Regions from separate parts of the Dyella jiangningensis genome, predicted to be linked through region 3. Evidence: predicted binding sites of a transcription regulator. Region 3 holds the regulator's gene; each other region holds the start of a gene.
What was found. Region 3 encodes HrcA, which represses chaperone genes, less so after heat shock. Its sites were predicted from a motif close to TTNGCACTCNNNNNNNNNGAGTGCNAA; they were not measured.
Positions count from the first base shown of each region.

Region 1: the regulator HrcA is predicted to act here: its motif matches at 4,337-4,363, upstream of groES (co-chaperone GroES).
Region 2: the regulator HrcA is predicted to act here: its motif matches at 7,282-7,308, upstream of rpoH (RNA polymerase sigma factor RpoH).

Region 1 is NZ_NFZS01000001.1:470,951-481,466, reverse strand. It holds gene CA260_RS02040 (VirK/YbjX family protein) at 1-935, opposite strand, end outside; gene CA260_RS02035 (sensor domain-containing diguanylate cyclase) at 1,126-2,169, shown strand; gene groL (chaperonin GroEL) at 2,267-3,910, opposite strand; gene groES (co-chaperone GroES) at 3,966-4,259, opposite strand; gene cutA (divalent-cation tolerance protein CutA) at 4,630-4,947, shown strand; gene CA260_RS02015 (TlpA family protein disulfide reductase) at 5,060-6,049, opposite strand; gene CA260_RS02010 (PLP-dependent aminotransferase family protein) at 6,141-7,583, opposite strand; gene CA260_RS02005 (glutathione S-transferase N-terminal domain-containing protein) at 7,693-8,382, shown strand; gene CA260_RS02000 (DMT family transporter) at 8,533-9,450, shown strand; gene CA260_RS01995 (protein-disulfide reductase DsbD family protein) at 9,551-10,516, shown strand, end outside.
Region 2 is NZ_NFZS01000004.1:1,132,781-1,143,296, reverse strand. It holds gene rho (transcription termination factor Rho) at 1-755, opposite strand, end outside; gene trxA (thioredoxin TrxA) at 909-1,235, opposite strand; gene CA260_RS17740 (DEAD/DEAH box helicase) at 1,958-3,658, shown strand; gene ftsE (cell division ATP-binding protein FtsE) at 3,798-4,475, shown strand; gene ftsX (permease-like cell division protein FtsX) at 4,472-5,464, shown strand; gene CA260_RS17725 (response regulator) at 5,609-6,451, shown strand; gene ung (uracil-DNA glycosylase) at 6,448-7,149, shown strand; gene rpoH (RNA polymerase sigma factor RpoH) at 7,338-8,195, shown strand; gene CA260_RS17710 (response regulator transcription factor) at 8,306-9,004, shown strand; gene CA260_RS17705 (sensor histidine kinase) at 9,001-10,431, shown strand.
Region 3 is NZ_NFZS01000004.1:40,848-51,363, forward strand. It holds gene carA (glutamine-hydrolyzing carbamoyl-phosphate synthase small subunit) at 1-470, opposite strand, end outside; gene CA260_RS12785 (2OG-Fe(II) oxygenase) at 683-1,378, shown strand; gene CA260_RS12790 (sodium:calcium antiporter) at 1,469-2,476, opposite strand; yybP-ykoY riboswitch at 2,554-2,709, opposite strand; gene dapB (4-hydroxy-tetrahydrodipicolinate reductase) at 2,841-3,644, opposite strand; gene dnaJ (molecular chaperone DnaJ) at 3,787-4,914, opposite strand; gene dnaK (molecular chaperone DnaK) at 5,046-6,971, opposite strand; gene grpE (nucleotide exchange factor GrpE) at 7,130-7,663, opposite strand; gene hrcA (heat-inducible transcriptional repressor HrcA) at 7,750-8,802, opposite strand; gene recN (DNA repair protein RecN) at 8,995-10,516, shown strand, end outside.

The DNA.
Region 1 (10,516 bases), on a different contig from region 3:
GGCGGCAGCACGAACCAGCCGTCGCCGCTGGAACAGCCACCCTGCTCGCACCAGAACGCGTCGTAATCGGCCATGAAGCGCGCGCGACCGTGCAGCGGATGCGCGTCGTTGCTGATGCCCAGGATATGGCGGATGCCGCACTGTCCAGCCAGCGCATAGGCCAGCTCAAGCAGCAGCTGCTTGGGTCGCATCCCGTGCATCTGCCGCGTGAGTACACGCACGTGCTCGCGCGCCTGTTCGCCATCCGGTCCCTGGATGCAGCCGATGGCCATGGTGTTCTCGTCGATCACGGTCAGCACCAGGCGATACAGCGCACGGCCGTCCGTATCGCCCAGCTCGATCGACAGCTCGCCCTCGCACCCCATGTGGATCGGCGGGCGCAGGTGGAGCTTCAGCACGCTGTCGTCCTTGAGCTTCAGCTCGCCCAACGTGGCGCGACCATGGACGTAGACCGACTCGAACAACGACTCGGGCCAGCGCTGCAGCAGTAGGCGGTAATGGTTCTGCACGCCGCGCAGGCGCATCGCGCGGTGCCAGCCCCGGTGGATGAAGCGATGCAGGTGACGCTCCAGCAGCCGCGGATCGCCGGCCACGCAGGCGCGCAGCAGCGGATGCGAAGCGAGGAACGCGAGGTAGCGTTGATGCCGCACCGGCAGGCTGGCGGCGCGCACCAGGTATTTCGCGGCCATCACGGCGCGCTGGCCCGCGTGCCCCACCCAATCGCTGCGGCCGCGCAAGGAGCGCCACCACAGCGAGGCATGGGCGCCATCCCTGGCGGCGGTCTCCCGTTGTCCAGCCACCTGCGGGCGCTCGGGCCTCGCCAGGTACAGTTCGCGCTCCAGGGAACGTTGCGCCGCGTAGGCGCAACCGCTAGCCGCGAACACCAGGTCGGCGTCCAGGGGGTCCTCCCCCGGCAGAAGATTCCGTTCGTTCAAGGCGCGCGCGTCCCGCGTGGTGGCTGTGACAAGAGCCAAGACGTGCGAGATCGCGAAAACGGAAATGCCCGCGGAAAAATAATTTCCGCTTTGGTACGTCCATGGCATGGCGACGCTCGCCGGGCATGGTACTAATGGCCCGCGCCATCGCGGCGCCCCGCTGTCCACCTGCCATCCAAGGCGCAACGTCATGGCCGTGATGCCGCCCACCCCGTCGCTCCCCGTCAATTTCGTCGGCCGGCTTGCCGAGTCGGTCACCCAGGCACGCTCGCTGGAAGAACTGGTGCGGCCGCTGCTCGAACTACTGCAGGCGGTCACGGGCCTGGAATCGACCTACCTGACCACCATCGACCTGGTCGCCGGCGCGCAATACATCCTGTATTCGCGCAACACGCAGCGCCTGCAGATACCCGAGGGCCTGCTGGTGCCGTGGGAAGGCACGCTGTGCAAGCGCGCACTGGAGGAAGGCCGCAGCTATACCGATGACGTCGCCCAATGCTGGGCCGACTCGGCGCCGGCGCGCGCCCTGGGTATCGCCACCTACGCCAGCACACCGGTACGCATGGAGGACGGATCGCTCTACGGCACGCTGTGCGCCGCCAGCGACGAGCGCAAGCCGCTGGCGGAAGGCGCCGAGCAGGTGCTGCAGATGTTCGCGCGGTTGATCGGCCAGCAGATCGAGCGAGAGCAACTGGTGAGTTCCTTACGGCAGGCCAACGATTCACTGGCGGTCAGCGCCCTCATGGACGCCACCACGCACTTGCCCAACCGGCGCGCGTTGATGGCCGAACTCGGACGTCGGCGATCCGCGCTCGCCCAGGACGGCCGCGCCCTGGTGGTGGCCTTCGTCGACCTCGACAAGTTCAAGGACATCAACGACCGCTACGGCCACGATGCGGGCGACCAGTTCCTTCGCGCCATCGGCGGGCGACTGCAGGGCGCCATGCGCATCGACGACTTCGTGGCGCGCATCGGTGGCGATGAATTCGTCGCCCTGTCGAGCCCGCCGCGCGCCGACGCGGAGGTCGTGAGCAGAATCATCGAAGAGCGCCTGCAGGCGGCGACCACGGGAAATTTTCATCTTGCCGGCACGGTGATCGAGTACGCCGGACCGAGCATCGGCGTGGCGGTCGCGCTGTCGGATGCCCTCGATGCCGAAGGCATGCTGGCCCAGGCCGACGCGGCGATGTACGCCGTGAAGCGGGAACGGCGGGGAAGCGAAGCGCGGCGCTGAGGTTCTCATGCGCCAATGAAGCCCTGATCGTTTGGACGTCCAAAAGAAAACCCCGCGCAAGGCGGGGTTTTCCGTGTAGCTGCCTGGAGGCGGGGACTTAGAAGTCCATGCCACCCATGCCGCCCATGCCGCCCGGCGCACCGTGCGAATGGCCTTCTTCCTTCTTCGGCACTTCGGTCACGGCCGCTTCGGTCGTGATGATCGAGCCAGCCACGGAAGCGGCGAACTGCAGGGCCGAACGGGTCACCTTGGTCGGGTCCAGGATGCCGAAGGCAATCATGTCGCCGAACTCGCCGGTGGCGGCGTTGTAGCCGAAGTTGCCGTTGCCTTCCTTCACCTTGTTCAGGACGACGGACGGCTCGTCACCGGCGTTGGCGACGATGGCGCGCAGCGGGGCTTCCAGGGCGCGACGGGTGATGGCGATGCCCAGGTCCTGGTCGGCGTTGGCACCCTTCAGGCCTTCGATGGCCTTCAGCGAACGGATCAGGGCGACGCCGCCGCCCGGGACGATGCCTTCTTCAACGGCCGCGCGGGTCGCGTGCAGCGCGTCTTCGACGCGGGCCTTCTTTTCCTTCATCTCGACTTCGGTGGCGGCACCGACCTTGATCACGGCCACGCCGCCGGCGAGCTTCGCCACGCGCTCCTGCAGCTTCTCGCGGTCGTAGTCCGACGTCGCTTCTTCGATCTGCGCCCGGATCTGGCCGATGCGCGACTGGATGCGCTCGGCTTCGCCGGCGCCGTCGATGATGGTGGTGTTTTCCTTGGTGATCACCACGCGCTTGGCGCGGCCCAGATCGTTGATCGTGGCCTTCTCAAGCTGCAGGCCGACTTCCTCGGAGATGACCTGGCCACTGGTGAGGATCGCGATGTCTTCCAGCATCGCCTTGCGGCGATCGCCGAAGCCCGGCGCCTTCACCGCGGCGACCTTCAGGATGCCGCGGATGGTGTTGACGACGAGCGTGGCCAGCGCTTCGCCTTCGACTTCCTCGGCGACGATCAGCAGCGGCTTGCCGGCCTTCGCGACGGCTTCGAGCACCGGCAGCAGATCGCGGATGTTCGAGACCTTCTTGTCGTGCAGCAGGATGAACGGGTCGTCGAGTTCAGCCTGCTGCGTCTGCGGGTTGTTGATGAAGTACGGCGACAGGTAGCCGCGGTCGAACTGCATGCCTTCGACGACGTCGAGCTCGTTCTCGAGCGACTTGCCGTCCTCGACGGTGATCACGCCTTCCTTGCCGACCTTCTCCATCGCGTCGGCGATGATTTCGCCGATGGCGGAGTCGGAGTTGGCGGAGATCGTGCCGACCTGGGCAATGGCCTTGTCGTCAGCGGTCGGGTTGGAGAGCTTCTTCAGCTCGGCGACCGCGGCGTTGACGGCCTGGTCGATACCGCGCTTCAGGTCCATCGGGTTCATGCCGGCGGCAACGGCCTTGAGGCCTTCCTGGATGAACGCCTGGGCCAGCACGGTGGCAGTGGTGGTGCCGTCGCCGGCTACGTCGGAGGTCTTGGAAGCGGCTTCCTTGACGATCTGCGCGCCGATGTTCTCGTACTTGTCGGCCAGTTCGATTTCCTTGGCCACGGACACGCCGTCCTTGGTCACGGTCGGGGCGCCGAAGCTCTTCTCGAGCACGACATTGCGGCCCTTCGGACCCAGGGTGACCTTCACGGCGTTGGCCAGGGTGTTCACACCCTTGAGCATGCGGGCGCGGACGTCTTCGCCGAAGCGGACTTCTTTAGCTGCCATTTCGTAATTCCTTCAAATGCGTTGAATGAGGTGGGAAGAGGTGCGGGAGAGGCGCTTAGCCTTCGATCACCGCGACGATGTCGTCTTCCTTGAGGAAGACCAGCTCTTCGCCGTCGATCTTGATTTCCTGGCCGGCGTACTTGCCGAACAGCACGGTGTCGCCTTCCTTGACCGACATCGGACGGACCTTGCCGTCTTCCAGGATGCGGCCCGCGCCGGCAGCGATGACCTTGCCGCGGGTCGGCTTCTCGGTGGCGCTGTCGGGGATGACGATGCCGCCAGCGGAGACGCGCTCTTCTTCGAGACGCTTGACGATGACGCGATCGTGCAGCGGACGCAGTTTGCTCATGGGATGGGCTCCAGCTTGATTGATGGTTGGAACAAACAAAGGGGTTACCCCGGAGCGGCGCCTGTTGACTGGCGCTGTTAGCACTCCCGGCAGGTGAGTGCCAATAATAACGACGCAAAGCCCCCCTGCAAGAGGTGCCGGTCCGGTGGCTGGGGACTGCAATGGGGGAATCGTTCAGGCCTTTCAAGGGCGCCGCGGCGGTTTTTTGCCTTTTTGTAGGAGCGCACCCGGTGCGCGAACAGCCTGCGAGGCAGCGACGCAACCATCTGACGCCCGGGCGGCACGGCCTGGCGCCGATCGCGCACTGGGTGCTCCTACAAAGGAGGATCGGGAGGGTGCCGCGGCCAACGGGCCGCGCTAGGCTGGCGCCATGTCCGACCCCGTCCTGCTCTGCTACTGCACCTGCCCCGACCCGGCCAGCGCCCAGGCCCTGGCCGATGCCCTGGTGGGCGAAGGCCTGGCGGCCTGCGTCAATCGCATCCCCGGCATCCGCTCCACCTACCGCTGGAAGGGCGAGGTCGTCACCGACAGCGAGGAACTGCTGATGATCAAGACCACCGGGCAGCGCTTTGCGGCACTGAAGGAGCGCCTGCTGGCGCTGCACCCCTACGAACTGCCGGAACTGGTCGCCGTGCCGGTAGCGCAGGGCCATGAGGCGTATCTGGACTGGGTGCGCGATCCGGGTTGACCGCCCGCTCTTCTATAGGAGCGCACCCAGTGCGCGAAGAGCCTACGAAGCGATGACGCGGCCGCTACCCATCGAGGCAGTCCATTGCCCCGATCGCGCACTGGGTGCGCTCCTACAAGGGGAGCGCTGCTTCATTCACCTCTTCCGTCCGCCGCACCACCTTCCCCTTCCCGTCCAGCACGATGACGGTGGGCACGTGCATCACGCGAAAGCGGCGGAACAGCGCGCCGCTGTCGTCCAGGGCCAGCGGCATGGCGATGTGGTGTTCGCGCTGGTAGGCCGCCAGTTCGTCGCGGTTGGCCCACAGACCCGAGGCGACGCCGAGCCAACGGACGCCGGACTGACGCGCCAGCACTTCGGCCCGTTCGCGCGCGGCGCGACAGCTTTCTGCCAGCGCGGGCCGGCTCTTGACAAGGTAGGACTCGCACCACGGCGAGAGGAACAGCAACGCCGTCGGCTGCCCCGGCGTGGCGCCGAAGGCGGGCACCGATTTGCCGTCGAGCGTATGCACCTGGAACGCGGGCACGCGATCGCCAACGTCGTAATGCGGCTCGTCCTTGGGCGCAGCCGCGATGGCCACGTTGGCGGATGAGCTCGTGCGCGCCTGCGCCAGCGCGGCTTCCAGCTTGTCGTTGGCTTCGTGGCCGACGTAGAGGATGCGCCCGTCGCGTCCGATCACCACGTGCTGCGGCGTCACGCGCAGATGGAAGGCCTCGCCCAGCGTGCCGTCGTCGAACACGATCGGCATGCCAAGGCCCACGGCCTGCCGGTACTTGCGCACTTCGTCCACGCTGTCGTCGAAGCCCACGTCGATGGCGATCACCGCCATGTCGGGGCCGGCCTGCTCGAAGGTGCGCTCGAAATGCGGCATCTGTTCGCGGCAGGGCACGCACCAGGTGGCCCAGAACTTCAGGTAGACCGCCTTCTTGCCGTACAGCGCGCCCAGGTCGATGGTCTGCCCGTCGATGGTCTTCACCACCATGCGCGGCGCGGGCTGGCCGATCAGGCTGCGGCCGGCGGTTTCGGCGCGCGACTGACCCGTGTCGGAAGCATGCACGAGGGCGCAGGACAGCAGCAGGCATAGCAAGACGATGTAACGCACGGCGGGCTTCCTTGAGGGGGAGGCTCCATGCTCCGCCGAGCATCGGCTGCCGGACAGGACCAGTTGCCGGAGAATCGAGCGGACCAGCCGCTCAGCGTGCGGCTGCCAGCAACCGACCCAGCGCCTGCGTGGCTTCCTCCATCCGCGCCACCGGCAGCATGCCCAGGCCAAACACCAGCCCGTTGGGCGATGTGGCGCCGATGGCGTAACCGCCGAGCGCTTCGATGCGCATGTCCTGCTCCGCCGCACGGCGCACCAGCGCGTCGGCCGGCAGGTCGGTCGGCAGCAGCGCCGCCACATGCAGCCCCGCGTCGGATGCCTGCAGCGCCAGCAGGTTGCCGGCGTGACGCGCCAGACCGTCGATGAGTGCTTCCCTGCGTTCGGCATAGATGCGCCGCATCTTGCGCACGTGGCGGGCCAGGTGGCCTTCGGCGATGAACAACGCCAGCGTGTCCTGCGCCAGCACGTCGCAATGCCAGTCGCTGATCTGGCGCACCTGCGCCAGCGCGGCCATCGCCCACGGCGGCGCGACCACGTAGCCCAACCGAAGCGCAGGGAACAGGCTCTTGGAGAAGGTGCCGACGTAGAACACCAGGCCCTCGCGGTCGAGCGTCTGCAACGCATCCAGCGGGCGACCGCCGTAGCGGAATTCGCCGTCGTAATCGTCCTCGATGACCACCGCGCCATGGCGGCGCGCGAAATCGAGCAGGGCCATGCGCCGCGCGGGCGACATCACCATGCCGAGCGGGAACTGGTGCGAAGGCGTCACGTAGATCACCCGCGCCGAGGGCGGAATCTGCTCGACCACCAGGCCTTCGGCGTCGACCGGCACCGGCGCCACGCTCGCGCCTGCCGCCTCGAACGCCGCGCGCAACGGCGGGTAGCCCGGGTCTTCCACTGCAACGACGGAGCGCCCCGGCGTGACCAGGCAGCGCGCCAGCAGGTCAAACGCCTGTTGCGCCCCGCTGGTGACCACGATGTCGTCGGCGCCGCAGGTCACGGCGCGGGCGAAGGACACGTGGCCGGCGATGGCCTCGCGCAAGGCCAACCGCCCGGCCGGTGCGTCGTAGACCGCCGGCGTGCGCGACAGGCTGCGCAAGGCGCGCGCCGACAGGCGGCGCCACGCGTCGAACGGAAAGCGCGAGGCGTCCGGCAAGCCCACGCAGAAGTCGTGGCGCACGGGCGCCTTGCCGCCGCTGCGCACCGGCCTGGTCAGGTGGCGCCAGCGTGCCGCCAGCCGACGATCGCCCTCCTCGTCGCCCGGTGACGCCGCCTTCTTCTTCGCCAGACCCTGGGCAACCGCATAGCCCGAGCCATGGCGTGCGGATACGTAGCCCTCGCTGAGCAGGCGGTCATACGCGGCGACCACCGTGTTGCGCGAGATGCCGAGCGAGCCCGCCAGCGCGCGGGTGGAGGGCAGGCCCTGCCCTCCCGCGAGGCGTCCGTCGAGAATGGCCGCACGCAACTGGCCGTGCAGCGCCTCCAGCCGGCCGCGGGCAGGGATGTCGAGGGGAAAGGCGAGCGGCTGATCCATGGGCTCACGTCCGGGGAATGACTGGTCCGAAAGATTTCACCTGATCTGGACCTTTTTCAAGACCAGTGGAACACCGACACTAGGCCTACCGTCCCCGGAGCGCCCCACCATGATCGAGCTCTACTTCGCCGCCACGCCCAACGGCCTCAAGATCAAGCTGTTCCTCGAGGAAACCGGACTGCCCTACTTCATCACCCCGGTGAGCCTGAGCAAGGGCGAGCAGTTCCAGCCAGCCTTCCTGGCCATTTCGCCGAACAACAAGATCCCCGCCATCGTCGACCACGCCCCTGCGGGCGGCGGCGCGCCGATCACCGTGTTCGAATCGGGCGCGATCCTGCAGTACCTGGCGGAAAAGTCCGGCCGGCTGATGCCGACCGACGGCCGCGACCGGCTCGAGGTGCTGGAGTGGTTGTATTGGCAGGTCGGCGGACTGGGGCCGATGGGCGGGCAGGCGGGTCATTTCCGCGTCTATGCGCCGGAACCCGTTCCCTACGCGGTCGACCGCTATACGCGCGAAGTCAGCCGCCTGTACGGCGTGCTCGACCGTCGCCTGGCGAACCGCGAGTTCATCGCCGGCGCGTTCTCCATCGCCGATATCGCCTGCTATCCGTGGATCGTGCCGCACGAGGCGCACGGCCAGACGCTGTCGGATTTCCCGAACCTGGAGCGCTGGTTCATGGCGATCTCGGCGCGTCCGGCGACGCAGCGGACCTATGAGGGCGTGGAGAGCAGCTATGCGCCGAAGCAGCCCTTGTCGGAGGAAGAGCGCCGCGTGCTGTTCGGCCAGGGCAAGCGCTGAAGTCTGCTGACAGGTTCTGACACTATGGACGGCTAGCCTTCTTTATGAAAACCGATCTTGCAAGACCGACGACGTAAAGAAGCCGACACCTCCCAAGCCCCTCATTCCGGCCTGCGCCGGAATGACGGCAAGAAAGCACTGGACCCCGCCATGAAAACCTCCGACACCATCGCCTTGCTGTTGCTGGGAGCCATCTGGGGCGCCTCGTTCCTGTTCATGCGCATGGGTGCGGACGAATTCGGCGGCATGGCGCTGGCGGGCATGCGTGCCATCGGCGCGGCGATCTGTTCGGCGCCGCTGCTGCTGTCGCGCCAGCGGCTCAGGGAGATGGCGACGAACTGGCGCCCGATCCTGATCGTGGGCCTGGCCAACTCGGCGCTGCCGTTCGTGCTGTTCTCCTTTGCGGCGAAGAGCCTGCCGGCCGGCGTATCCGCCATTTCCGACGCCATCGCACCGCTGCTGGTGGCGCTGTCGGGCTGGATGCTGTTCTCCGAAAAGCTCAACGCCACGCAGGCCAGTGGCCTGGTGATCGGCTTCACCGGGGTGGTGTGGCTGGTGGCGGGCACGGTGGGCTTCAACGGCCATGGCGTCGGCGGGTCCGGCTGGGCGATGGCCGCCTGCGTGGGCGCGAATGTCTGCTACACCGTCGGCGCCCATGTCAGTCACCGCACCTTGCGTGGCGTGACGCCGCTCAGCGTGGCCACGGGCAGCCAGTTGGTGGCCGCGGCCGTGCTGCTGCCCTTCACCCTCTGGATGTGGCCGGCCCGCATGCCGGGCGTATCGGCGTGGCTGGCGATGTTCGGCCTGGCCGCGATCTGCACCTCGCTGGCCTACGTGCTGTTCTACCGGCTGATGGCCCGCGTGGGCGCCTCGCGCAGCATGGTGGTGCTGTTCCTGATCCCGGTGTTCGGCGTGGTGTGGGGCCTGCTGTTCCTGCACGAGCCGATCACCCTCGCCATGGCCGGTGGCTGCGTGGTGATCCTGCTGGGCGTAGCCCTGACCACGGGAATGCTGCGCCTCCGTAACCGCGGGACAGGCTTGAGCGAAGTCATGACTGAACGTGCCTGAATCCGGATGGTCCATCCCTGGTCCAGCCCCCTTCCCCGAGCTGGTCCATAATTCCCCTTCGCCCGCGCCACGGCACGGGTCTCTCCACGCTGGAGCTGCAATGCGCCTGATCCGTCCCGGCCGCCTGGCCGCCTGCCTCACTGCCCTGCTCTGCCTGCTGTCCCTCGCGCTGCCGGCCCTGGCCCAGGACGACCTCGACGGCCTGTTGCCGGTGACCGAGGCGTACAAGCTCAGCACCGACACCTCCATGCCCGGCGTGCTCAAGCTGCACTGGACTATCGCGCCCGACTACTACCTTTATCGCGGCCGCATGAAGTTCAAGGCCGGCGACGGGGTGACGCTGGGCGAGGCGCAGTTTCCCGACGGCGAGAAGCACCACGACGAATACCTGGGCGACGTCGAGATCTATCACCACTCGATCGACGCCACGCTGCCATACACCGTGGCGGGCGCCTCGCGGCTCAAGCTGAGCGTGCAGTACCAGGGCTGCCACGAGGTCGATCCGAAGATCTGCTATCCGCCGCATACCGAGCAGCTGGACCTGCCGTTGCCGGCGGGCGCCACGCAGGCAGGTGGCGACGGCTCGCTCGGCGCCGCGCTCGGCAAGCTCGGCTCCAACCGTGCCAGCGACGGCGGCGCGCTGCCCGCGGAACAGGCGTTCCACCTGGAAGCGCTGGCCAAGGACCACCAGCACCTGCTGCTGCGCTGGACCCTGCCCAAGGGCTACTACCTCTACCGCGACCAGACCGCGCTGAAACTCAAGGATGCCGACGGCCTGAGCCTGGGCAAGCCCGAGTGGCCGGCCGGCGTCGAGCACGAGGACGCGCATTTCGGCAAGACCACGGTGTACTTCGACCAGGTCGAATTGCCGGTGACCATCCAGGGCGACGCCTCGGGCCGCTCGACGGTGAACTTGGAAGCCAGCTTCCAGGGCTGCCAGGACGGCGGGCTCTGCTATCCGCTGATGACCCGCACGCTTGCCATCGACCTCGGCGGCGCGGCGCCCACCTCGGGCACCGCCAGCGAACCCGCGCCGGAAATGCCGCCCGCCGAACTCGCCGGCGGC
Region 2 (10,516 bases), 1.1 Mb from region 3:
TGGCTGGGCGACACGTAGATGTCGTCCGGACCGGCGAGGTAGGACTCGTCGGCCGAGCGCAGGAAGCCGAAACCGTCCTGCAGGATTTCCAGCACGCCCTCGGCCCAGATGCCACCGCCGGAGCGGGCGTGGGCCTTGAGGATGGAGAAGATCACGTCCTGCTTGCGGGCGCGCGCGACGCCTTCCTGGATGCCCAGCGACTCGGCGAATTCCAGCAGCTGGATCGCGTTCTTGCGCTTGAGTTCCGTGAGGTTGATCAGGCGATCGTTGCTGCCCGCATCGGCGTAATCATCGTCGACCGGCAGGCCGTTGTTGTTGCGCGGATGCTGCTGATTGCCGCCACCGCCACCGCCCTGGCCACGCTGCTGATTGCGTTCGTGGCGGCGACGACGACCGCGGCCATCGCGATCATTGCGGTTGAACGGCTGGTTGCCGTTGCCGCCACCTTGCTGCTGGCCGCCCTCGCGAGCTTCCTGCGGCGGGCGCTGGCCACCTTCATTTTGCTGCGACTGGCCTGCGGAAGACTCGGTGGCAGGGGCGGGCGCCGGCGCTTCGACGGGCGGCGCGGCGCGTTCGGCGCGCTCGACCGGCGGAGGCGGCGGCATGTCCAGCTGGGCCTGCTTTTCGGCCTTGGCTTCCGCGGCGGCTGCGGCAGCAGCGGCGGATCGGCGTGGTGCGCGAGTGCGGGTTTCAGCCACAGGTTTGGCGTCGGCGCTCTTTGCGTCGTTGGTTTCTTTGCTTTCGATATCAGACACGGGCAAACCTCTGCGGGGCGCCGTTGATGAACAGGAGGGAAGGTTGCGTTGCGCGGACGGCGCGGGGGACAGGACAGTCCCGACGGACGAGAAGAAATCTAGCACTGGGATCGCGGCGGCGTAAAGCGCCGCGATCCAGGAAATTCAGAAAACTTAGATGGCCTTGTCGATCAGCTGGGTGAGCTGACCCTTGCTGACGGCGCCGATCTGGGTGGCTTCGACCTTGCCGTTCTTGAACACCATCAGGGTCGGGATGCCGCGGACGCCGTAGTTGCGGGGCGTCTTCTGGTTATGGTCGATGTTGATCTTGGCGATGCGCAGCTTGCCCTCGTACTGCTGGGCCAGCTCGTCCAGGATCGGCGCAATGGCCTTGCAGGGGCCGCACCATTCCGCCCAGAAATCGAGCAGCACGGGCGTATCGGAATTGAGCACTTCCTGCTCGAAGGCGTCATCGCTTACATGGGTAATCAGGTCGCTCACCGGGGTCTCCGAAGGTAGGCGGGATGGGGCTTTCACGACCTCGCGCCCAGCATCGGCTACACTGGGGCGCCCATGAAGCGCGGGATCGTACTGGAAGGAAGGCTGATGCCGTTGCGGCAGGCCTCCATTCCAACGTAACTCGGGGCACGATTCAAGCGATTCAAGGGAGACACTGGCCCTTTCGCGCGGGTGGCATGATGCCCAGAAAGCCCACAGGGGGTGGGGCGTGGCGCAGCCCAGGCTGGTTGCCTGAGCAAGCCACGCACCGCGGTCTGTGGGCTTTCTGGGCATCACCCGCAGGGCCGCTTCTGTATGCCCACCGCTAGGCGTCGCACCATCTCGACAGGCAACCAGCCTGCCTTCGCTGGCGCAACACCTAGCGGTGGGCATACAGAAGCGGTGACACTCGCGCGAAAGGGCCAGTGTCTCCCTTGGGCGGCCACGGACGGCTCCGTTGACATAGGTGAAAGGGTTTTCCTGGCAGGACAAGCCCTTACATGGGTGCAGTCCTTTGACCTATGCCAGCGGAGCTGTCGGATTACCGCCGCTCCCTCCGGCGCCCGCCAAGGCAAGCGTCGCCGGCACGCGCAATCTCACGATTGGGCCTGCCGCCGTGCCCTCTGGCTGCGCCGAACATCCACCTGTTCCTTGTAACGTCTCACCAGCAAGGAGCCGGGCGGTCGCCGCTGATGGCGCTGCCCGTACCAGAGTCTCCATAAGCAATGTCTCAAACCGTACTCACTGATACTTTTTTCACCAATTTCGACCTCCATCCGCTGCTCCAGCAAGGCCTTGACGAGGCCGGCTTCACCCGCTGCACGCCGATCCAGGCGCTGACCCTGCCGGTCGCGCTCACCGGCCGTGACGTGGCGGGCCAGGCCCAGACCGGCACGGGCAAGACCTGCGCGTTCCTGGTGGCGATGATGAATCGCCTGCTCACCACGCCCGCCGTGGCCGAGCGCAAGGACAGCGACCCGCGCGCCCTGGTGATCGCACCGACCCGCGAGCTGGCCATCCAGATCGAGAAGGACGCCAAGGCCATCGGCCGCCACACCGGCCTGCGCACCGCGCTGATCTACGGCGGCGTGGACTACGACAAGCAGCGCCAGCAGCTCAAGGACGGCTGCGACATCATCATTGCCACCCCCGGCCGCCTGCTCGACTACTACAAGCAGCACGTGTTCGGCTTCGACGGCGTCGAGGTGATGGTGATCGACGAGGCGGACCGCATGTTCGACCTCGGCTTCATCAAGGACGTGCGCTTCATCTTCCGCCGCCTGCCGGCGCGCGAGCAGCGCCAGGTGCTGCTGTTCTCCGCCACGCTGAGCCATCGCGTGCTGGAGCTGGCGTACGAGCACATGCACAACGCGGAGAAGCTCGAGGTGGAGACGGATAACGTCACTGCCGACCGCGTGCGCCAGGTCGTCTACTTCCCCGCCAAGGAAGAGAAGATGCCGCTGCTGCTCAACCTGCTTGAGCGCACCACGCCCACGCGCAGCATCATCTTCGTCAACACCAAGGCAGCGGCCGAGAAGATCACGGATCGCCTGAAGCGCCAGGGCTATCGCGTCGGTGCGCTGTCCGGCGACGTGCCGCAGCTGAAGCGCCAGAAGCTGCTGCAGCGATTCCAGGAAAGCCAGCTCGACATCCTGGTGTGCACCGACGTCGCTGCGCGCGGCCTGCACATCCCGGCGGTCAGCCACGTGTTCAACTACGACCTGCCGCAGGACGCCGAAGACTACGTGCACCGCATCGGCCGCACCGCGCGCCTGGGCGCCGAAGGCGACGCGATCAGCTTCGCCTGCGACCTGTACGCGATGAGCCTGCCGGACATCGAGAGCTACATCGGCCAGCGCATCCCGGTGGCGAACATCGAGGCCGACATGCTGGTGATGCCGAAGGCGCGCGAGCAGGACGCCCAGTTCATGGCCGACACGGCTGCCGACAGCGCCGCGTTTGGCGACAAGGTGGAGCAGCGTGGCGAGAAGGACGGTGGCCCGCGTGGCCGTTCGCGCAGCCGTGGTGGCCGCGACGGCGATCGTCCGCGCAGCGACAAGCCGCGCGAACCGCGCAAGCCGCGTGCCGAGGCCCCGGTCGAAGCGAAGCCCGAAAAGCCCATGGCACCGGAGGCCAACCCGGCCGAAAACGCCGAGGGCGATGGTGCTGCGCGCAAGCGTCGCCGCCGCCGCGGTGGTCGCAATCGTCGTCGCGAGGGCGAAGTGGCGACGACGGAAACCGCCGCACCGGTCGAAGGCCGTGGCCAGCGTGGCGAGCGTCGCCAGCAGCGGGAGCGCACCGGCAACGACGCGAACCACGCGCGTCCGTCCCGCCACGTGGCGATCACCTCGGGCGTGCAGGGCGAAAGCGCCCCCAAGAAGGTGGGCTTCTTCCGCCGCCTGAGCCGGTTCTTCACCGGCCGCTGAGCATGGGCGCGCACGGCGCGCCTACGCATGGCTGTCGCGGACTGAATCCGCGGCAGCCAATGCAAACAAACCGCCTGACCTTCGCGCGTGCTTCCCTTATCCTTGTCGCCAATGCGACATCCAGGATCGGGGACACGCGGTGATCCGCTTCGACCAAGTCAGCAAGCGCTATGAAGGTGGCCATGAGGCCTTGTCGCAGCTTTCCTTTGAAGTGGCGGCCGGCGAGATGGCCTTCGTCACCGGTCACTCCGGTGCGGGCAAGAGCACGCTGCTCAAGCTGCTCGGCCTGATCGAGCGTCCGTCGCACGGCAACATCACGCTGGACGGGCAGAACCTCGGCAAGGTCGGTCGCAGCGGCATTCCGAAATTGCGTCGTCGCATCGGCATGGTGTTCCAGGATCACCGCCTGCTGATGGACCGCACCGTGTTCGCCAACGTCGAGCTGCCGCTGATGATCGGCGGCATGGCGCCGGGCGATCGCAGCAAGCGCGTGCGTGCGGCCCTCGAGAAAGTGGGGCTGCTTTCCTACGAACGCCAGTTGCCCGCCACGCTCTCGGCGGGCGAGCAGCAGCGCGTGGGCATTGCGCGTGCCATCGTGGCCAAGCCGATGCTGCTGATCGCCGACGAACCCACCGGCAACCTCGATCCGACGCTGGCGGTGGAAATCATGGGCCTTTTCGCCGAATTCCAGCAGGTGGGCACCACCGTGCTCGTCGCCAGCCACGACCTGCCGTTGATCAAGCGCATGAAGAAGCGCGTGGTGGTACTGGACCACGGGCGCCTGGTGGCCGATATCGCTTCCGAGGAGGTCCTGTGAACACGCAGACCGACATTCCGCTCAACGAAAGCCCGTTGCTCTCGGAAACGCACGGGCGAGGCGGTCGCCATCGCGCGCGGCCAGTGGCGAGCTGGCGCGAGCATCATGGCTGGAGCGCGGCGGCGAGCCTGCGTCGATTGATGTCGCGTCCGGTCGGCACGCTGCTCACGGTGGCGGTGATGGCGATCGCACTGGCCTTGCCGCTCACCTTCTACCTGCTGCTCGGCAACGTGCAGAAGATGGGCGAGGCGCTGGGCCAGAACCAGACCATCAGCGTGTTCCTGCAGCCCAGCCAGAGCGCGGCGTCCGCCGACCTGATGGCCAAGAAGCTGCGTGACCACGCGAGCGTGGCCGCGGTGACGGTCAAGACCCCGCAGCAGGGCATGGACGAGCTGGCGAAGATGCAAGGTTTCTCCGGCGCGCTGCATACGCTGGACGCCAACCCGCTGCCCTACGTGCTCGAAGTGCTGCCCAAGCCCGACGCCACCGCCGACAGCGTCGACAACCTCGTGTCCGACGTGCGTGGCATGCAGGGCGTGGACCAGGTGCAGGATGGCGGCACCTGGCGCCAGCGCCTGGAAGCCCTGCTTGGCGTGGGCGAGCGCGCGGTGCTGATTCTCGCCGTGTTGCTCGCGGTGGCGGTGCTGCTGGTGGTGGGCAACACGGTGCGCGTGGATATCGCCAGCCGCAGCGAGGAAATCGGCGTGCTGATGCTGGTGGGCGCGAGCCGCGCTTTCGTGCGCCGCCCCTATCTTTATGCCGGTATCTGGTACGGCCTCTTCGGCGGCGTGCTTGCGGTGGGTTTTGCCGTACTGGTGGAATGGGCGCTGGCCGAGCCGGTTGCCCGCCTGGGCCAGGTGTATGCCGGCAAGCTGCAGATCAACGTGCTGCCGGTCTGGCTGCTGGCGGCGGTGCCGCTGGCATCGGCTCTGCTGGGCTGGCTGGGCGCCCGCCTGGTCAGTGCCTGGCAGTTGCGCAAGGCCGCATGAAGCGTGCGCGGGCTCACGTCCGCGCCCAAGTGGTAATGCGGGTGGTGGATTACCGGTGCAAGATACCGGCTGGGATCGCGGTGCGGAGGGTTGCACCCGGGGGACAGGGATAGGGAATCCCGGCCAACAGGTGGATGACAGGGGATGAGTACGAGTTTCAGTAGTCGAGTGATAGGAACGGCGCCCCGGGTGCTGGTGGTGGACGGCTCCAAGGTGGTGCGTCAGCTGATCGCTCGCGTGCTGAAGGCCGAACTGCCGGAATCGGAGGTGGTGGGTGCCGGTTCGGGCGCGGAAGCCAAGGAGCTGCTCGAGGGCGGCGCGTTCGACTTCATCACCATTGCCTTGCGTCTGCCCGACATCGACGGCCTCGAGCTGGCGCGCCATGTGCGTGAATCGGCTGCACAGGCCTATGTCCCCATCGTCGTGGTCTCGGGCGATGTCGACGGTCGCCTGCACAGCCGCACCCTGGGCGAACACGTCACCGACTACTTCGACAAGTCGCTGGGCTTCCAGGCCCTGGCGGAATTCATCCGCGGCTATGTGCGCCCGGCCGATTCGGCCGAAGGCGAAGTGCTGTACGTGGAAGACAGCCGCGTGGTGGCGCTCGCCACCCGTCGCATCCTGGAGAAGCATGGCCTCACCGTGCGCCACGTGATCAGCGCCGAGGACGCGCTGGCGCTGCTGGATACCGCGCGCGAGCAGGGCAAGGTGGGCGCCGACATCGTGCTCACCGACGTCAGCCTGAAGGGCGAACTCACTGGCGGCGACCTGCTCGAACGCATTCGCCGCGAATACGGCTACGGCAAGGGCCGCCTGCCGGTGCTGGTGATGACGGGCGACGAGAACCCGGTCAACCAGGCCGCCTTGCTGCGCACGGGCGCCAACGACCTGGTCGAGAAGCCGATCGAGGAAAAGCTGCTGATCACCAAGCTGCTGTTCCAGTTGCGCGTGTCGCAGCACCTGCGCGAACACGACGAGGCGGCATGACCGAGGACCGCGTGAAGCTGGAGCCGTCCTGGAAGGAGCGCATCGGCGACTACCTCGGCCGGCCGGACATGCAGGCGTTGTCGGCCTTCCTGCGCACGGAGAAACAGGCCGGCAAGGTGATCTACCCGCCGGGGCCGGAAATTTTCGCCGCCTTCGACCACACGCCGTTCGATGCCGTGCGGGTGGTGATCCTCGGGCAGGACCCGTACCACGGCCCGAACCAGGCCCATGGCCTGTGTTTCTCCGTGCGGCCGGGCGTGCAGACGCCGCCGTCGCTGCAGAACATCTTCAAGGAGATCAACCGGGATCTAGGCATCGCGCCGCCGGACCACGGTTGCCTCACGCCCTGGGCGGATCGCGGCGTGCTGCTGCTGAACGCCACGCTTACCGTGCAACAGGCCGCGGCCGGTTCCCACCAGGGCAAGGGTTGGGAGGGTTTCACCGATGCCGCCATCGATGCCCTGAACCGGGAACGGGAAGGCCTGGTCTTCATGCTCTGGGGCTCCTACGCCCAGAAGAAGGGCCAGCTCATAGATGCCCGCCGCCATTGCGTTTTGCGGTCCGTGCACCCATCTCCTTTGTCGGCGCACCGAGGCTTCCTGGGTTGCGGTCACTTCTCGGCGGCAAACCGGTATCTGGAGAGCCGCGGGGTGGCCCCGATCGACTGGTCCCTTCCGCCCCGCGCCGAACTCGGCTGAAACGGGCTTTTCACCACTGCTGAACCGCCCGCCAGGCACAGTGGAGCCTCCCCTGGGATGCACCACTGGACGTGTGTCCCAAATTCCTGTACTATTCAGTTCATGAAAAGGCCGCGGAACTTGCCGGGGCCTTTAGCACTCCTACCACCCGAGTGCTAAGCTGATCCCTCATTCAGGAGGTTCCACACATGTCTCAAGCTTTGGTGACCGCCAACCTGCCGGTGCCGAGTGTCGTCGGCAGTCTGGATGCCTATATTTCGGCGGTCCATCGGATCCCGGTGCTGACCCAGGAAGAAGAGCAGTCCCTGTCGCGTCGCTACAACGAGAGCGACGACCTGGAGTCGGCCCGCAAACTAGTGATGTCGCACCTGCGTTTCGTGGTGCACGTGGCCCGCGGTTACAGCGGCTACGGCCTGCAGCTTTCCGACCTCATCCAGGAAGGCAACATCGGCCTGATGAAGGCCGTGAAGCGCTTCAACCCGGACCAGGGCGTTCGCCTGGTCAGCTTCGCGGTGCACTGGATCCGTGCCGAAATGCACGAGTTCATCCTGCGCAACTGGCGCATCGTCAAGGTGGCTACCACCAAGGCGCAGCGCAAGCTGTTCTTCAACCTGCGCAAGAGCAAGAAGCGCCTGGGCTGGATGAACGCCGAGGAAGTGCGCACGGTGGCGAAGGACCTGGGCGTGCCGGAGGCGACCGTCCGCGAGATGGAATCGCGCCTGTCCGGCCGCGACATCGGCTTCGAAGCCCCGGCCGATGCCGAGGAAGACGCCAAGCCGGCGCCGGAAGCGTTTCTGATCGACGATGGTGCCGACCCGTACGACAACGTGGCCGACGCCGATCAGGCCGACAACCAGCTCGACACGCTGTCGACCGCTCTGCAGAAGCTGGACGAGCGTTCGCGCGACATCATCCAGCGCCGCTGGCTGAACGAAGACAAGGCCACGCTGCAGGATCTTGCCGATGAGTACGGCGTCTCCGCCGAGCGCATCCGCCAGGTCGAGGCCAACGCCATGAAGAAGATGCGCTCGCTGTTTGCCGCGTAACCGCATCGAACGGCGTAACATGCCAACGGCCCCGCTCGGGGCCGTTGGTTTTTGCGGGGCAGGGAAGGCTCCGCGTTCCTGTCACTGGATACGCGCATAGCCTCCTAGCCATGGCCCGAGTGCTGGTCATCGAAGACGACGAAACCACGGCGCGAGAAATCGTCGCCGAGCTCAGCGTGCACGGCATGACCGCCGAATGGATAGCCAATGGGCGCGAAGGGCTCGAACGTGCCTGCCAGGACGGCTACGACCTCATCACGCTGGATCGCATGCTGCCCGGCATGGATGGCATCGACGTGGTCGCCGAATTGCGCCGCGCGCAGGTCGACACGCCCGTGTTGATGATCAGCGCGCTGAGCGATGTGGACGAACGCGTACGCGGACTGCGTGCGGGCGGTGACGACTATCTCACCAAGCCGTTTGCGCCGGACGAGATGGCCGCCCGGGCGGAAGTGCTGCTGCGTCGGCGGCAACCGCAGGCCGTGCAGCGATTGCGCGTGGCCAATCTCGAACTGGACCTGGTGAGCCATGTCGCCTACCGCGACGGCCAGCCGCTCACGCTGCTGCCCACCGAATACCGCCTCCTGGAGTTCCTCATGCGCAACTCCGGCCAGGTGCTCACGCGTTCCATGATCTTCGAGACCGTGTGGGGCTTTCATTTCGACCCCGGCACCAACGTGATCGACGTGCATATCGCGCGGCTGCGCCGCAAGATCGATACGGCCGGCCAGCCGCCGCTCATCCACACCGTGCGCGGCACCGGCTACATGCTGACGGCCGCGCAGGAAACCGCATCGGTGACGCCATGAACGCGCGCCCCAACGCCTGGCATTCGGCCACGTCGCGACTGATCCTGATCTATGGCGCGCTGTTCGCGCTGTGGGGCTTCGTGCTGGTTGGCGTGATCCAGTGGGAAACCACGCGCTATCTCAACAACGTGATCGACCAGATGCTGCTGCAGCGCATGCACTACATCGGCTCGACCGAACCCGATCGCCTGCCGGCGACGGTGGATGCGGCGAGCAAGATCGATCCGCACGGCATCATGTCGGTCGGCCTGTTCGACCACGAGCATCGTCCGCTGGCGGGCAACATCGACAACCTGCCGCGCGCATTGCCGCGCGATGGGCTGGTGCACCAGCTCGCCCACGGCCTGCCGCGCCCGGATCGCGACGCCGAGCGCGTGCGCGCGCGCGGCCTGGCATCCGAGCTGCCCAACGGCGACATCCTGGTGATCGCCAAGGACACCAGCACCATCGACGGCATTGGCGCGATCATCCGGCGTGCGCTGCTATGGGGCGTGTCGCTCACCATCATCCCCGGCCTGCTCGGCGGCTTCCTGCTGCGGCGCGGGCCGGAGAAGCGCATACGCGCCTTGCAGGAAGCCACCGATCCGATCCGCCAGGGCGATCTTTCCAAGCGCTTGCCGGTGAGCCGCCGCGGCGATGAAGTGGACCAGCTCGCCGGCATCGTGAACACCATGCTGGGCGAAATCGAGCGCCTGATGAACGAAGTGAAGGGCGTGTGCGACAACATCGCGCACGATCTGCGTACGCCGCTCACGCGTCTGCGTGCCCGCCTCTATCGCACGCAACAGCAACTGGAAGGCCAGCCCGAGGCGACCCTGATCGAGGCGTGCATGGTCGACATCGACGCCGTGCTGACGCGTTTTCGCGCGTTGCTTCGCGTGTCGGAGCTGGAAGACCGCAACCGCGCCGCCTGCTTCGACGAAGTGGACGTCGGCCAGGTGTTGAGGCAGGTGCATGAGTTCTATGCGCCGGTGGCCGAGGATCGCGGGCAGCCATTCGAACTGGACATCCAGACGCTGGCGCCGATCCGCGCCGATGCGCATCTGCTGTTCGAGGCGCTGGCCAACCTCGTGGGCAACGCCATCAAGTTCACGCCGCCGGGCGGACAGGTGCGCCTGCGCGCGAGCATGGACAAGCGAGGCCCGCGCGTGGACATCATCGACAGCGGCCCGGGTATTCCCGCCGACGAACGCGACGCGGTGACGCGACGCTTCTATCGCGGCGACAACAGCCGCACGACGGCTGGCTCCGGTCTGGGCTTGAGCATCGTCAGCGCGATCGTGCGCCTGCATGGCTACGCGTTGGATATCGGCGAAGCAGGCACGGGCGCACGTCTCACGTTGTACTGCTATGCGCTCGCGCCGGGTGAAAAGCCGGGCACGTGCCTGTCGCGATCCGTGCCAGAAGTCACGCCTGCCATCGTGTGACAGCCGGTTTGCCGGCAACATGAAATTATCTTCATGCGTCCGGATGATCCGGGCGCATCAGGTGCATGCGAAAATTTGCCGCGAC
Region 3 (10,516 bases):
TCCATGCCGTTCAGACCGGGGAAGGCGCGTGCCTTGGCCAGTGCGGCCGCCTCGTCCACCGTCTCGCCGGCCACGATGCAGCCGTTGAGCGCGCCCTTGTCGCGCAGGATGCGGGTCAGGCGACGCGTGTCGATGCCAGCGATGGCCACGATGTTATGGCGCTTGAGGTAGTCGGGCAGGCTTTCGGTGCTGCGCCAGTTGCTGGCTCGACGCGGCACGTCACGCACAATCAGGCCGGCGGCATGCACGGTGTCGGACTCTTCGTCCTCGACGTTCACGCCGGTGTTGCCGATGTGCGGATAAGTAAGGGTGACGATCTGTTTGGCGTACGAGGGATCGGTGAGGATCTCCTGGTAGCCGGTCATGGCGGTGTTGAAAACCACCTCGCCGACGGTTTCACCAGTCGCGCCGACGGCGTAGCCGTGGAACACGCTGCCGTCTTCGAGGGCAAGCAGAGCAGGGATAGGCATGGGAGGACCGCCTTTTAGGTGCAGCAAAGTCCGCAAGCCGCTGCGAAGCAGCTTGTGGACCTTGGTCGAGGAACGTTTCAGGGCGGGTGCTAATGATAGGTGGAAGCGCCCTTTCTGTCCACCCGAAACCGCGGAAAATCTGCCTGTCGAAAGGCCTAACGGCGCAGCTCGCGAGCGTTACACTAACCGCGCCCAGCTCCCAGATGGACCTTATGAACACAGCCGCTCTGCTCGATCCTTCCCGACTCGACCGACCGGATACGGACGTACGGCTGGAGCCCTTCCCCTTCATGATCGCCCACGGCCAGCTGCCGGACGAGGCACGCGGTGAGCTGGAGCGCGATTTTCCGCGCTATGCGAGCGCGGGGTTCTTCCCCTACGACCCCAGCGATTGCGGCCCGTCGGTCAACGCCCTGGTCGATCGCCTGAGCTCGCCGGAGTTCGCCAGCGCCATCGGCAGACGCCTGGGCATCCCGAACCTGGGCGACTACCCGACGCTGATCACCTTGTGTCGCTCGCTCAACAAGCGCCACGGCACCATCCACACCGACAGCAAGTCCAAGGTCGCCACCGCCCTGCTCTATCTCAACAACCTGTGGCCGGACACCAGCGACGGCTGCCTGCGTTTCCTCGGCAGCATCGACAACATCGACAACATGGTCGCACCGGAGCTCAAGCCGCTGTACGGCGAGTTCGCCGTGTTCAAGCGCTGCGAGAACTCCTTCCACGGCCACCTGCCGTTCGAGGGCGAACGACGGGTGATCCAGGTGGCGTGGCTCACCAGCGAAGAGGAAAAGCTGCGCAAGACCAAGCGCGGCAAATTCTCCCGTGCCTTCAAGAAGCTGTTCGGATCGCTCGACCGCAAGCTTGGCGCGGGTCGCGACCGGAATGCGGCGCACAAGGACTGAAGCGCGACCGGGTCCATACCGGTGCCGGTCAGCTCCCAACACGAATGACGAGGCAGGCGCCGGCGCTCGCGGCGCACTGCCCTGGCTCACTCAGGCCTGGCTGCCAAAATGCCAGGCGATGTAGCCGGCGAATACGCCATAGAGCAGCCCCACCGGCACCAGCCAGCGCGCATCGACGCGTCCGCGGCGGAACAGCCACCACAGGTACACGATGGCCACGCCGGTGAGCACGCCTGCCACCATCAGCGGCGCATCGAACAGCCAAGGCGTGGCGAACAGCGCAAGTGAACTGGGAATGGTCGCCTGTATCATCATGGCGCCGGAAATGTTGGCCAGGGCGAGCCGTTCCTTGCCCTGGCGCACCCAGATCAGCGCATTCATGGTTTCCGGCAATTCGGTGGCGACCGGGCTCAGCACCAGCGCGACCAGATGTGGCGACAGCTGCAGCGCCACACCGATCGCCTCGATCTGCTTGACGAAGGTATGCGAGGCAATGGCGATCACCAGCAGGGCCAGCACGGTCTGGGCGGATATCCACCACAGCGATGGATTTGCCGCCTTCGGTTGCAGCTTCAGCGGTTCGAGCACTTCTTCTTCGGGTGCGGTGTCGTCGCTCTTCAGCTCGCGCCAGACGTAGAGACCGTACGCCGCCAGGAACAGCACGCCCAGCCATGGCTTGAACGCAAACGCGATCAGGCCGAGCGAGCACTTCACCACGAAGATGGCCAGGAACCATGCCTGGTCGCGCGACAAGCGCCCATGCTCCACGCGCACCATGTTGTCGTTGCGCCGCAAGCGCCGACGATTCATCCACAACGCCACGCCGACCACGGCATAGGCGATGGTGGCGAGCACCAAGGGGCCACCCAAGGCGGCGCCCACGCCGATATCCCGCTGTTCGGGCGTACGGCCCAGGATCACGGCCACGAAGGTGACCGCGCTTTCCGGCAAGGCCGTGCCGAACGCCGCGAGGATCGTGCCGGTGGCGGTAGCGCCCAGGTTGAGTTTCTGGCCGAACCACTCCACGCCGTTCACGAAATACTCGCAGGCGAGATAGATCGCACCAGCCGAAAGCAGGAACAACAATGCGGTGAGCATGCAATTTCCAAGGCCGGGCGAGCGGAAAACCATTGGCTCGACGACGCGAGCTCGCCCGGCAAAGGTGAGCGCGTCGCGGCCAAAGGTCTCGCCGGGCTGCCGACACCGAAGGTGTCGTTGACCATCCACGCCATGAAGCCGGGGCTTCAAGTCTGTTGACGCGGATTCCTCTGGAATACGCAGCCAGAAGGCTGCGCGGGGTGAGGATGGCTACTCCCCAATGACAACCCCTGCATTTTAGCGATCGCAGCCGGCACGGACAAGCGACATTTCGCGGGCGACCGGAGAGTTACGCCTGCGCCAAGGCTCGATCCCTGAGCGGCGGGGCTCCTGGCATGTCATCGATCCTCGCATCGCGTGCTGCTCAGCGCGAGGCACGCTCGGTCAGCATGGTGTCGATGTCGTACTCGCCCGGTGGGCGGCCGCTGAGCCAGTGCGCGGCTTCCAGGGCGCCACGCGCAAAAATGGAGCGGTCGGTGGCGCGATGCGTAAGCTCGATGCGTTCGCCCTTCCCCATCAGCCATGCCTCGTGCTCGCCCACGACGTCGCCGCCGCGCACGACCGCGAAGCCGATCGTGCCGAGCGCACGCGGGCCGGTGCGTCCTTCACGCGAATACACGCCGCTTTCGGAAAGCGAGGTGCCACGCGCCTCCGCTGCGGCCTCACCCAGGGCTAGTGCGGTACCGGAGGGTGCGTCTTCCTTGCGGTTGTGATGCGCCTCGATGATGTCCAGATCCCAGCTCGGCAAGGTCGCCGCGGCCTCGCGCAACAGACGCGTGAGCACGGCCACGCCGAGGCTGAAGTTCGCCGAGCGCAGCAACGCCATGCGTTGCGAAGAGACGGCCAGACGCTGGCCAAAGGTGGGATCGAGCCCGGTGGTGCCGGTGACCAGCGCCACGCCGTGCGACTCGCAATAGGTCAGTGCCGCGGCAAGTCCCGCGGGGCCGCTGAAGTCGATCACGACGTCGAGGGCACCCGCGCCCGGCCAGCTGTTGGTATAGGTCGGCGCATCGTCACCGGGAAACACCGGCTGCCCTAGCAGGGCGGAATTCGCCGAGACCATGGCGGCCACCAGCACGAAACGCTTGTCGCCCTTGACCAGCTGCACCAGCACCTGGCCCATGCGGCCGGTGGCGCCATTGATGGCTAGACGAACGGGATGGCTCATTCAGGACTCCGCGACCGGCGCAGCAGGACAGGAAGGGCGAGATGCTACCGCCTGCCGCCGGCGACGTACACGCATGGCCCGGACATGCGCGATGGCCCGGAGTTATCCAGGCCATCGGCTGCAAGGGCATTGCCGCAAGGAGTTACGAGGTGACGCGCGACCAGAACTGCTTCACGCCATCGACCCAGGTCTTGGCGCGCGGCGTGTGCTTGTCCGCTTCGCCACCAGCGAAGGTGGCTTCGAGCTGTTCGAACAGGTCGCGCTGCTGCTTGGTGAGGCGCACCGGCGTTTCCACCACGATTCGGCAGATCAGGTCGCCCGTGCGATTGCTGCGCACCGACTTCACGCCGCGCCCGCGCAGGCGGAACATCTGCCCGGTCTGCGTTTCCGGCGGAATGCTGATCGGCACTTCGCCTTCCAGCGTCGGCACCTGCAGCTCGGCACCCAGCGCCGCCTGAGAGAAACGAATCGGCAATTCGCAATGCAGGTCGTTGCCTTCGCGCTGGAAGATGGCGTGCTCGCGCACGCGCACCTCCACGTAGAGATCGCCCGCCTCGGCGCCGCCGGGGCCGGCTTCGCCCTGGCCGGTAAGGCGGATGCGATCGCCGTTGTCCACGCCCGCCGGAATGTTCACCGACAGCGTGCGGGTTTCCTGCAACAGGCCTTCGCCGTCGCACTCCTTGCAGGGCTTCTCGATGGTCTGGCCACTGCCGCCGCAATGCGGGCACGCCTGCTGGATGGAAAAGATGCCGTTCTGCATGCGCACGCGGCCATGGCCTGCGCAGGTCTTGCAGGTGACGGTCTTGCCGTCGTCGGAGCCGGTGCCATTGCAGTGCTGGCAGTTCACCTGCGTGGGAATCTCGATCTTCTTCTCGACGCCGAACACGGCCTCTTCGAGATCGAGATCCATGATGTAGCGAAGATCGGAACCGCGGCGCTGGCGACCACGCCCGCCGCCGCCCATGCCGAAGATGTCGCCGAAGATGTCACCGAAGATGTCGCCCATGTCGCCGAAACCGGCGCCACCGCGACCGCCCATGCCGTGCTCGAACGCGGCATGGCCGTGCTGGTCGTACATCGCGCGCTTCTGCGCGTCGGACAGCACTTCGTAGGCCTCCTTGGCCTCCTTGAACTTTTCCTGCGCATGCGGATCGTCCGGGCAACGGTCCGGGTGGTACTTCATCGCCAGCCGGCGGAAGGACTTCTTCAGCTCGACTTCGGTGACGGTGCGCTCGACACCCAGGACTTCGTAGTAATCACGCTTGCTCATCGTTGCATCCGGCATGGATCGCTCTCTTGCACATGAATCGAGCGATCCATGTTCTTCTCAACAAACAGCCCGCGCCGAGGACCAAACCCCGGCGCGGGCTGCATCAGATCGGCAGCGCCGACCGGGCCATTTTACTTCTTGTCGTCCTTGACTTCAGTGAACTCGGCATCGACCACGTCGTCGTGGGCTGCCGAACCCTGCTGCTGCCCGCCCGCCTGGGCGCCGGCATCCGGCTGGGCACCACCCTGGGCGGCGGCGTAAAGCGCCTGCGCCACCTGCTCGAGCTTCTCGATCTTGGACTCGATGGCCGCCTTGTCGTCGCCGTCCTTGACCTTCTCGAGGTCGGAAAGCGCGCCTTCGATCGAGCTCAGCTGGTCGGCCGGCACCTTGCCGCCGTGCTCCTTGAGCGCGCTGCGGGTGGCGTGCACCAGCTGGTCGGCCTTGTTGCGGGCGCCGACGAGCTCGTGGAACTTCTTGTCTTCTTCCTTGTTGGCCTCGGCGTCGGCCACCATGCGGTTGATCTCTTCCTCGGACAGGCCCGAACCGGCCTTGATCTCGATCTTCTGCTCCTTGCCGGTCTTCTTGTCCTTGGCCGACACGTGCAGGATGCCGTTGGCATCGATGTCGAAGGTCACTTCGATCTGCGGCATGCCGCGCGGCGCCGCGTCGATGCCCTGCAGGTCGAACTTGCCCAGCGACTTGTTGGCGCTGGCGCGCTCGCGCTCACCCTGCAGCACGTGCACGGTCACGGCGGTCTGGTTGTCGTCGGCGGTGGAGAACACCTGCGAGGCCTTGGTCGGCACGGTGGTGTTCTTTTCGATCAGCTTGGTCATCACGCCGCCCATCGTCTCGATGCCGAGCGACAGCGGGGTCACGTCGAGCAGCAGCACGTCCTTCGCCGCGCCGGACAGCACCCGGCCCTGGATCGCCGCGCCGACGGCGACGGCTTCGTCCGGGTTGACGTCCTTGCGTGGCTCCTTGCCAAAGAAGTCCTTCACCGACTCCTGCACCTTGGGCATGCGGGTCTGGCCACCGACGAGGATCACCTCGTTGATGTCGGACACGCGCAGGCCGGCGTCATTCAACGCGGTGCGGCACGGCTCGATGGTGCGCTCGACCAGGTCTTCGACCAGCGCTTCGAGCTTGGCGCGCGTGATCTTGAGGTTCAGGTGCTTCGGACCCGATGCGTCGGCCGTGATGTACGGCAGGTTGATTTCGGTCTGCTGGCTCGACGACAGCTCGATCTTCGCCTTTTCGGCCGCTTCCTTCAGGCGCTGCAGCGCGAGCACGTCCTTGCGCAGGTCCATGCCCTGGTCTTTCTTGAATTCCTCGACGAGGTAGTCGATGACGCGCATGTCGAAGTCTTCGCCACCCAGGAAAGTGTCGCCGTTGGTCGACAGCACTTCGAACTGCTTCTCGCCGTCGACGTCCGCGATCTCGATGATCGACACGTCGAAGGTGCCGCCGCCCAGGTCGTACACGGCGATCTTGCGGTCACCGCCCTTCTTGTCCAGACCGAAGGCGAGCGCGGCCGCGGTCGGCTCGTTGATGATGCGCTTGACTTCCAGGCCCGCGATGCGGCCGGCGTCCTTGGTGGCCTGGCGCTGGCTGTCGTTGAAGTACGCCGGCACCGTGATCACGGCTTCCGTGACCGGCTCGCCGAGGTAGTCCTCGGCGGTCTTCTTCATCTTCATGAGGACCTTGGCCGAGATCTCCTGCGGAGCCATCTTCTTGCCGTCGGCCGTCTGCACCCAGGCGTCGCCGTTTTCATGGGCAACGATGCCGTAGGGCACGATGTGCAGGTCTTTCTGCACTTCCGCGTCGGTGAACTTGCGGCCGATGAGGCGCTTCACCGCGTAGAAGGTGTTCTTGGGGTTGGTCACGCTTTGGCGCTTGGCCGGCGCGCCCACGAGGACTTCGTTGTCCTTGGTGAAGGCGACGATCGACGGCGTGGTGCGATCGCCTTCGGCGTTCTCGATGACCTTGGCGGTGGTGCCGTCCATCACGGCAACGCACGAGTTGGTCGTGCCCAGGTCGATACCAATGATTTTACCCATGTTGTCTACTCCCTAAATTCTTAAGCGACCCCTCGGCCGCAACTGGTTTCCAGATGGGGCTCGCGGCTTTGCAACTCAATGCCGGCAAGCACTCCGATGCCTACGCCATCCATGCCGACGGGGTCGCCGTTCAGGCGTCCAAACCGCCGGCGATGGCGTCATTCCTTCGCGACCGCCACCAGAGCGGGACGCAACAGTCGATCATTCAGCACATAACCCTTCTGCAGCACGCTGACCACCGTGTTCGGCGCCGCGCCGGGGGCATCCACCATGCTCACCGCGTGGTGCTTCTCCGGATCCAGTGGCTGGCCGACCGGATCGACCTGGACCAGGCCGTTGTTCTCGGCGATCTTCAGCAACGACTTGAGCGTGAGGGCGATGCCTTCGCGCACGCTGGCCACGTCACCACCTTCCACCTGCAGGCCACGCTCGAGTCCGTCGTACACCGGCAGCAGCTCGTTCAGCAGCTTCTCGTTGGCGAAGCGGCGCGCCTGTTCCACATCGCGATGCAGGCGGCGACGCTGGTTCTCGATCTCGGCCTTCTCGCGCAGCACGGTGTCGCGCAGCTCCACGTTGCTGGCTTCCAGCTCCGCGATGCGCGCCTTCAGTGCCTCCAGTTCGGCGTTGGGGGCTTCGCCCTGTCCGCCGGCGCCCTGCGCCGCGTTCGACGTCGTTGGATCGTTGTTCTGCATGAAATGACTCCAAGCCTCATCCGTGGCCGGCGCCCCTGGCGCCCGCCGTCAATTACCTGCGGGTAAAACCCCGCCTCCCGGGCGCGTTATAAGGTCGTCGCGACGCGATTCAAGGCGTCGCTGAGCAATCCGGCCGTGGCCTGGACCACCGGGATCACCCGCTCGTAGGCCATCCGGGTCGGCCCGATCACCCCGACAGCCCCCAGCACGCGCCCCTGGGCGCCATAGCTGGCGGTGACCACACTGCAGCCGTCGAGGGCGGCAAAACCCGACTCCTCGCCGATGAACAGACGAACACCAGGGGCCTTGGCACAGACCTCCATCAGCTGCAGCAGCTCGTTTTTCTTCTGGAAGGCCTCGAACAGCTCGCGCAGGCGCTCCAGGTTGGCCAGCTCCGAATACCCCATGAGGTTGGTCTGGCCGCTGACCAGCACGTCGTCGCTCTCGCCCCCGGGCGCGAACGAGGCCGCCGCCAGCTCGACCGCGCTCGACAGCAGCTGACGCAGCTCGCTGCTGGCCTCGCGCAGTTCCCGCAGCAAGTGGGCGCGGATGTCGTCTAGGCGCAGCCCGGCGAACTGGCTGTTGAGGTAGTTGGCGGCCTGCTCCAGTTCGCGGCCGTCCAGCGGCTTGGCCAACTGCACGATGCGGTTCTGCACCTGGTTGTCCGAGAACACCAGGATCACCAGCACGCGGGCATCGGGCAGCGCCACGAAATCAATATGGCGCAGCGGGAAATCAGCCTGCCGCGGCACCGTGACCACGCCGGCGAAGCGGGTCATCGCCGACAGCAGGGTCGAGACATTGCCCAGCAGGTCGCGGGTGGTGGTGGGCCCGGGCGGCAGTTCGCGGCGCAGGCGGGCCATCTCGTCCATCGGCAGCGGCTGCAATTCGATCAGGCTGTCCACGAACAGGCGCAGGCCACGGGGCGTCGGCACGCGGCCGGCCGAGGTATGCGGCGAGGCGACCAGGCCGGCGTCTTCGAGGTCGGCCATGATGTTGCGGATGGTGGCCGGACTGACGTCCAGGCCGGAGGAGCGCGACAGCGTGCGCGACCCCACGGGCTCGCCGTCGGCGAGGTATTGGGCAATCAATGTGCGCAACAGGCGGCGTGCGCGGGCATCGAGATCGGCGGCGGGCATGCTGTAGCAATCCGTGAGACAGCAAAGAAATAAGGTCTGAGGGAAAAGTTTGCAAGAAAGGGGATGGGGAAGCGGGCAACGGGGTGCCGAAAGCGGATGCCCGCACCGGCTGGTCGCCGGAGCGTGCGCCCCTACTACCCGTTCCCCGCCCCCTGCCCCTTACAATCCCCCGACTTCACCACGCCCTCGCCCATGCTCACCTCGCTCTACGTTCGTCATTTTGCCGTCGTCGAAGAAGCCGAGATCGCCTTCGGCCCGGGACTTACCGTGGTCAGCGGCGAAACCGGCGCGGGCAAGTCCCTGCTGGTGGACGCCCTGATGCTGCTGGCCGGCGCCCGCGCCGACAGCGGCATGGTGCGCGCCGGCAGCGATCGCGCCGAGCTCACCGCCGAATTCGACCTGTCGGACCTGCCCGAGGCGCGTGAGTGGCTGCGCCGCGAGGAACTGGACGAGGAAGACACCTGCCAGCTGCGCCGCGTGATCCGCGCCGAGGGCAGCTCGCGCGCCTGGATCAATGGACGCCCCGCCAACGCCAGCCAGCTGGGCGAACTGGCCACGATGCTGGTCGAGATCCATGGCCAGCACGAGCATCAGGCGCTGCTGTCGCGCGCCCACCAGCTCGAACTGCTCGATGCCTACGCCGGCAACGAGAGCCTGGTCAGCCAGGTGCGCGAACTGGCCACGCAGTGGCGTGAGCTGGGCCAGCGCATCCGTAAATTGAGTGGCGGCGACGACCGCGAACAGCGCATCGAACTGCTGCGCCACGAGCTGGACGAACTGGAGAAGTGGGCCCTGCCCGCCGACGGCCTGGTCGAGCTGGAGGCCAGCCACAAGCGGCTCGCCAATGCAGGTCGTCTGGCCGAAGGCGCCGGCGGCGTGGTCGAACTGATCGATGGCGACAGCGAATTCGCCCTGCGCCGGGCGCTGGGGCGCGCGCAACTGGAAATGAGCAAGCTGGCCGCGCTGGACGACCGGCTCGCCCCGTTGCTGGAGCTGCTGGACAACGCGTCCATCCAGCTCACCGAGGCGTCCGACGGCCTGGGTCGCTATGCGATGGATGTGGACCTCGATCCGGAGCGTTTTTCCGAAGTGGACACGCACCTCACGCGGCTGCACGAACTGTCGCGCCGTCATCGCGTGTCGACGGTTGAGCTGTACGACAAGGCGGCGACGCTGCGCGACGAACTTGCCGAGCTGGAAGGCGCCGGAGATGCGGTCGACAAGCTGTCCCGCCAGCGTCAGCAATTGCAGCAGCGCTACGACGAACATGCCGCCACGCTGAGCCGCGCGCGCGAGGAAGCCGCGACGCGCCTGGGCATCGAAGTGAGCGCGCTGATGGCCGAACTCGGCATGAGCGGCGGCCGCCTGGTGATCGAGCTGGAAGCTGCCGGCGAAGGCGATCCCGATGTGCAGGGTCGCGAGCGTTGCGAGCTGCTGGTCAGCGCCAATCCGGGCCAACCGCCGCGTCCGCTGCGCAAGGTGGCATCGGGCGGCGAACTCGCTCGCATCAGCCTCGCCATCGAAGTGGCCACGCTGGGCAAGGACACCATCGGCACCATGGTGTTCGACGAAGTGGACACGGGCATCGGCGGTGCTGTCGCCGAAGTGGTGGGCCAGAAACTGCGCGCCCTAGGTGGCCAACGTCAGGTGCTGTGCGTGACTCATCTGCCGCAGGTTGCTGCGCAAGGCCATGCACACCTCCGTGTGAGCAAGG